One region of the Thauera sp. SDU_THAU2 genome, then DNA from elsewhere that is predicted to be linked to it. Evidence: predicted binding sites of a transcription regulator. Region 1 holds the regulator's gene; the other holds the start of a gene.
The links. Region 1 encodes FNR, which switches genes on or off when oxygen is low (the NO sensors DNR and NnrR bind a similar motif). Its sites were predicted from a motif close to TTGANCTAGNTCAA; they were not measured.

Region 1 (3,730 bases):
TCCACAGGCCCGGCGACATCGAAGTCTTCATCGACAAGAGCAGCATCGACTACCTGTGCAGCAAGATGGCGCAGAAGGGCTATCTGGATGGGGCCGAGATGGCGGCTTCCTTCCGCCTGCTGCGCTCGAACAGCCTGATCTGGCAGTACGTGGTCAATGGCTGGCTGTACGGCGAGACGCCGCCGCCCTTCGACGTGCTGTACTGGAACATGGACTCCACGCGCATGCCGTATGAGATGCATGCCTGGTACCTGCGCGAGCTGTACCTGCACAACCGGCTGATCCAGCCCAACACCCTCGAAGTCGCCGGCGAAAAGCTCGACCTGTCGCTGATCCGCCAGCCCCTGTACGCGGTCGCGGCCGAGGACGACCACATCGCACCCTGGCGCCAGACTTTCGCCATCAACAACCATGTGGTCGGCAGCCGGCGCTACGTGCTGTCGAGCTCGGGGCACATCCTCGGCATCCTGAATCCGATCGTGCATCCGCCGAAGCGGCGCTACTGGGTCGCCGATGCGCGCCGTTCCGACACCACCGACAGCTGGCGCCAGCGCGCCGAGCAGCACCAGGGCAGCTGGTGGGAAGACTGGATGCGCTGGCTCAAGCCGCGCGTCGGCCCGGAGGTCGAGGCGCGGCCGGTCGCGAACGACGCTTTCCCGGCCTTGTGCCCGGCACCGGGAAGCTACGTGCTGGAGCCCTGAGCCGCGTGCTCAGACCTGGTGGCGTGCCAGGCGGGCAGGGTCGTGCAGCGTGATGTGCTTGCCGTGCACGCTGATCAGGCCGGACTCGCTGAGGTCGTGGAAGATGCGCGACAGGGTCTCGGGCGTCAGGTTCAGGCGCGAGGCGATCACCTGCTTGCTGGTGGGCAGGTCGATCTCGCAGGGCGAGTCGCTGTCGGCGACCTGCAGCAGATAGCCGATCACGCGCTGGATGCTCGAGCGCAGCGAGTAGGTCTCGACGTCCTGGATCAGGCCGTGCAGGCGGATCGACATGCCGGCGAGCAGCTTGTGGGCGAAGGAGGGGTCCTGGTCGATCAGTTCGCTGACCACGGCCTGGCCGACGTGGATCAGCGCCGTTTCGGTCAGCGCCTCGGCGAACACCGGGTAGGGCTTGTTCATGAACATCACCGCTTCGCCGAAGCTCTGCATCGGGCCGATGATCTCGACGACCTTTTCCGTGCCCTGCGGCGAGGAGAAGGCGAGCTTGACCTGACCCGAGACGACGAAGTAAAAGCCATGCGGCTGGTCGCCGCGCTGGAACAGGACTTCGCCGCGGGCGATGTGGCGGTCGCGGGTGTAGCGGGCGATGCGCTCGATGTCGGCTGCGGACAGTTCGCCGAAAAGCGGAATGCGCTTGAGCAGCGCGGGGATGTCTATGGGTGGGGTGCTGGCCATGTGCGGGCGCTCCTGATGGGAAGCCGTCTCGTTTGTCGGCCTCCATTCTAATTGAGGGCAGGGGCCAAGGCGGCCGTGCCGCCCCTGGAAAAAAGGAAGAACATGTATTTCGCCATCAAGCATCTTCACGTCACCTGTGTGGCGCTCAGCATCCTGGGCTTCCTGCTGCGAGGCTACTGGATGATCAGCGGCAGCCCCTTGCTGAAGAGCCTGCCGGCGCGGGTGCTGCCCCACGTCGTCGATAGCGTCCTGCTGATCACGGCGATCGTGCTGGCGGTGATGATCCAGCAGTATCCGTTCCAGGCGGATTGGGTGACGGCCAAGGTCATCGGGCTGGTCGCCTACGTCGTGCTCGGCACCATTGCGCTCAAGCGCGGCAAGACGCGCTCGCAGCGGTTGTTCGCGTTTGCTGCCGCGCTCGCGGTGTATGCGTGGATCGTGTCGGTGGCGCTGAGCAAGAACGCTGCGGGCTATCTGGCCGCCGTCGCCTGACGGGGCGGTCGAGGCAGCGAGGCGGGAAGGGGGCAAAAACAGGCCGGAGGCAGGCGCTCTCAGCGCCCGCAGCCGGCCGTCTGATGCTGGACCAGCTTGCGCAGCCTGGTCGTGTCGAGCAGGCGGATGTGCTTCTGCTGCACGGCGATCAGGCCTTCTTCCTGGAAGCGGGAGAAAGCGCGCGACACTGTTTCGAGCTTGAGGCCGAGGTAGGAGCCGATTTCCTCGCGCGTCATGCGCAGGTGGAATTCGGCCGCGGAAAAGCCGCGCGCGGTGAAGCGCTGCGACATGTTGAGCAGGAAGGCCGCGAGCCGCTCCTCGGCGCGCATCGAGCCGAGCAGCATCATCACGCCGTGGTCGCGCACGATCTCGCGGCTCATGACCTTGTGGAACTGGTGCTGCAGGCCTTCGACCTCGTGCGACAGTTGCTCGAGCTTGGCGTAGGGAATCACGCACACTTCGCTGTCTTCCAGCGCCACCGCGTTGCAGCTGTGGTTTTCGGTGCTGATGCCGTCCAGGCCGAGGATCTCGCCCGTCATCTGGAAGCCGGTCACCTGGTCGCGGCCGTCCTCGAGCAGCACGTCGGTCTTGAACGAGCCGGCACGAATGGCGTAGATCGCCTCGAAAGGATCACCCGCACGATACAGGCTCTGCTGGCGCTTGACCTTGCGGCGGCCGCCGACCAGTTCGTCGAGCTGGTGCAGCTCGCTGTCGGACATGCCGAAGGGCAGACACAGCTCCACGAGATTGCATTGCGAACAGGCGGTCTTCAACCCGTTCATGGTGACTGGCACGCTTGCCCTCATCTGCACGATAATTCCGTTTCCTTCAGACACTGTCTCGGGCGCCCTCATCAGTCCATCGGTTCCGGTCTGTTCCTGCCCGTTGATCCACGTCAACCAAAATATTGCGGTGTTCTGCCATTGTTCGGCAGACACTCAAGTTTCAGATCATGACCGACCAGAACGAACTCATCTTCGACCCGCAGCTCATCCGCCGATTCGACATCAACGGTCCGCGGTACACCTCCTACCCCACTGCGGATCGCTTCGTCGAGGCATTCAACGCTGATGCCCTCAAGGATTGGCTTGCCAAACGCGCCATCGGCGGCGTCAGCAAACCTCTCTCATTATACTTCCACATCCCGTTCTGTAACACGATCTGCTACTACTGCGCCTGCAACAAGATCATCACCAAGGATCACGGGCGCTCGGCCAAGTACCTGAAATACCTGGCCAAGGAGATCGAGATGCAGGCCGCCTGTCTGGAGGGCGGCCACCAGGTGACGCAGCTGCACCTGGGCGGCGGAACGCCCACCTTCCTGTCGCACGACGAAATGCGGCAGCTGATGGCATCGGTGCGCGAGCATTTCACGCTGGTGCCGAACGGCGAATATTCCATCGAGGTCGACCCGCGCAAGGTGGATTACGACACCGTCGCGCTGCTGGCTGAACTCGGCTTCAACCGCATGAGCGTCGGCGTGCAGGACTTCGCCGAGGACGTCCAGCGGGCGGTCAACCGCATCCAGAGCTTCGAGGAAACCAAGCTCGTCATCGATGCCGCACGTGGCAACGGCTTCAAGTCGGTGAGCATGGACCTGATCTACGGCCTGCCCAGGCAGAACGTGATCAGCTTCAACCGCACGCTCGAACAGGTGCTGGAGATCTCGCCCGACCGCGTCTCGCTCTACAGCTATGCGCACCTGCCGGGCCTGTTCAAGCCGCAGCGCCGCATCTCGCAGGACGACATGCCCACCGCCGACACCAAGCTGCAACTGCTGCAGCTCGGCATCCGCCGCCTGACCGAAGCGGGCTACGTCTATATCGGCATGGACCACTTCGCCA
Region 2 (3,730 bases), 3.3 Mb from region 1:
CGCCGTCGGTGGCGCCCTTGCGGATCACCGAAAAGCCCGGGATGCTCTTCAGGAAGTCCGCGCCGTCGTGCGCGGGAATGGGCTGGCGCGGCGCTTTCGGGTCGGTGACCACGGTAAGCGGCTCGGTACTGGTGGGCGCGGTGACCACCACGGCACCCAAGGCGTTTTCGGTGTCGGCGGCGAATACCGCCGGAGAGGCAAGCATGCCGGCCTGCATGGCGCACAGCGCCAGAGCCAGACGGCTGGGAGACGGCAGGGATTTCATTGTCGGATTCCTTGAAGCGGGTTCGACCGATCGACACGGACGAGCGCCGCCCTGCGCAGCCGGCATGGCGGTGTGCGGTGTCGTCGGGAAAGGCAGGTGTACCGGCACCCGAAGAGGGCGCCGGGCGCTTTCAGGCGAAAGCGATGAACGGCATCGAGGAATCCGGCGGGCCACGCGGCCAGGTCTTCCGCCAGATTCGCGCAGTAATCGCGGGCAGGTCTGCATGGACGGGTTGTACATGCACCTTCGGCAGCATCGGCGGCAGCCATGCCACGCTGCCGGGTAGCGCCACATGGCCGCCCAGCGGAACGAACAGCGGGCAATAGCGCAGATCGAGCGAATTTCCTGATCGGACATCGCCGTCCGCATCGACCGGCGGACTGGCGACGCGGATCATGCCGGCAACCGAGCACACTTCCATCCAGCGCTCGGCATCGGCCGCACGCACGCCGGCCTGCATCAGCGAGGGCGCGAGCGTGCCCACCAGAATCACCAGCGCGGCGAAACGGGCGAACAGGCGGAGATGGCGCAAGGAACGCGGCATCATGGACAGAAGGAAAAGCGGCGCTCAGGCCGGCGGATTGCGCGAACGCCGCTCTAGTGCTTGTGCTCCATGGCATGGCCATGATCGTGCTGGCCTCCGCGCCCTGCGGCCAGCGGGCGCACCGGTGCCTGCACTTCGATCTGTTCGCGCCTGCCGTCACGATCCTCGACCACCAGCGTGAGCGGCACCATCTCGCCTTCCTTCACCTGGGCATGCAGATCGAGCAGCATCACGTGATAGCCGCCGGGCTTGAGCTCGACCGCCTTGCCGGCAGGCAGGTCGAGCGCGGCGATGGCATTCATCTTCATCACCTCGCCTTCCATCTTCATTTCATGGATCTCCACCACGCCGGCAACCGGGGATCGAGCCTCGACCAGGCGCGCATCCCTGGCGGCGGTCAGCCGCATGAAGGCGCCCGTGGCCTTCTGCTGCGCAACCGTGGCACGCACCCAGGGTTCGGCTACCTCCACCTGGGCCAATGCGGCGGACGACAGCAATGCGGCGAACAGCGATACGACGACTTTCCTTTTCATGCTTCCTCTCCTTGCGGGGGATTGCCCCCTATGCAGCGCCCCCGGGATCGAGGACGCACCAGCCGAGCGGAGCAGCGGGCATGCAGGTGCTCGCTGCGTACGAATACGCGTGCTGCCGACATGGCAGCCGACTCACCGTGTTCCGAGCGAACGACGGTGGCGTGCAGCACGATGCGATCAGGAAAGTGCCGGGGGAGCGCGGGAAAGGAAGATGCCCCAGCGCTGGAGTGCTTTGGGGGCCGTCGGCAGGAAGGCAGCTTGCCGATAGGTGGCGAGCGGCGCCACCAGCAGAGGTGTTGCTGAAGGCGGCAGGGCAAAGCTGCCGGCATGTGAACAGCAGTAAGGACAATGCTCGACCTTCAGGATGGTCGAGCCCTCACTGCCGGAGCCGGCCGGATGGTCGCTGTCCTGCACGGCCACCAGCTTCATGCCGGCCACGGTGCACACTTCCATCCATTTCATCTGCCCACCGCCAGCCATCGCCTGGGCAAGCGTGGGCATCAGCGCAGCCAGCACCACCGCGAAGGCGGCGATCCAGGCGGTAAAGCGCGAAGGGCGGGTAGTGGTCATGGCAGCAATGCTGTTCAGAGCGGGCCGATTATAGCCACGTTTCCAGTCTCTCCAGTCCCCTGGGCATGCGGCAATGACAGAGATCAAGAACGAACTTTCGCCTGGTGAAGAATCCAGCCCTGCGGGCTACAATCCCCGCTCCGATGGAAGAGAGGCGTTCCCCGGTGGGGCGACTGGTCTTCAAAACCAGGTGGGGCCGTCAGCCGGTCCCAGGTGGGTTCGACTCCCATTCTCTTCCGCCATCCTTTCCGACGATCCGCCATGGCTGAACTCCGCGGCTGCAGCTTTCCGGAAGACCTCCGCTACGACCCGGCCAACCACCTGTGGTTTGCCGCCGAGGCGGACGATGTCTGGCGCGTCGGCGTGACGCCCTTCGGCGTCGCCATCGCCGGCGAGATCCTGCTGTTCACGCCCAAGCCGTCCGGCCGCACGCTGGCCGCCGGGCGTGCCTTCGGCCTGCTCGAAGCGGGCAAGACCGTGTTCCCGGTGAAGATGCCGGTCGAGGCCATGCTGGTCGAAGGCAACGAGGCGCTGTCGCATTCTGCCGCGCAGATGAACACCGACGCCTACGCCGCCTGGCTGGTGCGCCTGCGCATCGCGCCGGCGGATGCGACCAACCACCTGCTGCGCTGGAAAGAGGCTTGTGCCGGCATCGCCGCGCAGATGGACCTCTGGCGCTTCGACGACCTGCAAGGCTTCCAGGCACCCTTGCTGGGTGAAGGCGCGAAAGGCCTGCGCGAATGAACGAACGCCTCGCCATCCTCGTCTGGGCCGCCGACCCGGACAGCCCCCATCTGTGCGCCACGCCTTTCCATTTCGCCGCCGCCGCTGCCGCAATGGATGCAGAAGTCGAGATGTACTTCACTGCCCGCTCGGTGCGCCTGCTGGTGCCCGGCGTGGCCGAAACGCTGCATCCGGGCGGGCAGGGCAGCGACATGCCGCCTTTGTCCCACTTCCTGCACGAAGCCGTCCGCTACGGCGCCCGGCTGTACGCCTGCCCGACTGCAATGCAGGCCCATGGCGTGGCGCCGGAAGCGCTGCGCACCGAAGTCCGCGGCCAGGCCGGAGCCGCAGCCTTCATCGGCCGGACGCTCGATCCAGAATGGCGGACACTGACGTTTTGATGGCTGAAGATCATCCACCCAATGAATGATTTTCAGCCATTGGGCAGTTGATTTTCCATCGCGGCACATCAGGCTCGAACCACCCTGAAAAGCCTGTTCAAGCGCAGCACTCTCGAAAGCATTTCCGCCATCGAGCTCCTTCGTACCGACAGCACGCGTACCGCCTGCAAGCTTCTCGATGACTTACCGCCTTATCCCCGGCAGTGGAATCGATAGCAATTCATCTTGGTTCGGCTGCGAACCCGTCCGGCGTAAGGTTGCCGTTCCTCTGCACGGGAACAGCAATGAAACGCATCGACATGGAATTCGACCTGGTGGTGATCGGCGGCGGCACCGGCGGGCCGATGGCGGCCGTGAAGGCCAAGGAAAAGAACCCCGGGCTGAAGGTCCTGCTGATCGACAAGGCCCACGTCAAGCGCAGTGGCGCGATCTCGATGGGCATGGACGGCCTCAACAACGCCGTCATCCCCGGCCACGCCACGCCCGAGCAGTACGTCAAGGAAATCACCATCGCCAACGACGGCATCGTCGACCAGGAAGCGGTGATGGCCTATGCGGCCAACAGCTTCGACATGATCCAGGAGCTGGACCGCTGGGGCGTCAAGTTCGAGAAGGACGAGACCGGCGACTACGCGGTGCGCAAGGTGCACCACCTGGGCAGCTACGTGCTGCCGATGCCCGAAGGCCACCACAT

Region 2: AAFL97_RS21300 (DUF2946 domain-containing protein) is a predicted target of FNR. The motif match lies at 1,986-1,999, and genes of this name have one in related genera.

What each region holds. Positions count from the first base shown of each region.
Region 1 is NZ_JBBWUN010000003.1:903,161-906,890, forward strand. Features, by position in the region: gene AAFL97_RS05315 (PHA/PHB synthase family protein) at 1-701, shown strand, start outside; gene AAFL97_RS05320 (Crp/Fnr family transcriptional regulator) at 711-1,394, opposite strand; gene AAFL97_RS05325 (SirB2 family protein) at 1,497-1,886, shown strand; gene fnr (fumarate/nitrate reduction transcriptional regulator Fnr) at 1,946-2,692, opposite strand; gene hemN (oxygen-independent coproporphyrinogen III oxidase) at 2,839-3,730, shown strand, end outside.
Region 2 is NZ_JBBWUN010000003.1:4,186,946-4,190,675, forward strand. Features, by position in the region: gene AAFL97_RS21285 (TonB-dependent copper receptor) at 1-265, opposite strand, end outside; gene AAFL97_RS21290 (DUF2946 family protein) at 396-812, opposite strand; gene AAFL97_RS21295 (copper chaperone PCu(A)C) at 863-1,342, opposite strand; gene AAFL97_RS21300 (DUF2946 domain-containing protein) at 1,520-1,912, opposite strand; tRNA gene AAFL97_RS21305 (tRNA-Sec) at 2,058-2,154, shown strand; gene AAFL97_RS21310 (glycine cleavage system protein H) at 2,174-2,656, shown strand; gene AAFL97_RS21315 (DsrE family protein) at 2,653-3,036, shown strand; gene AAFL97_RS21320 (fumarate reductase/succinate dehydrogenase flavoprotein subunit) at 3,321-3,730, shown strand, end outside.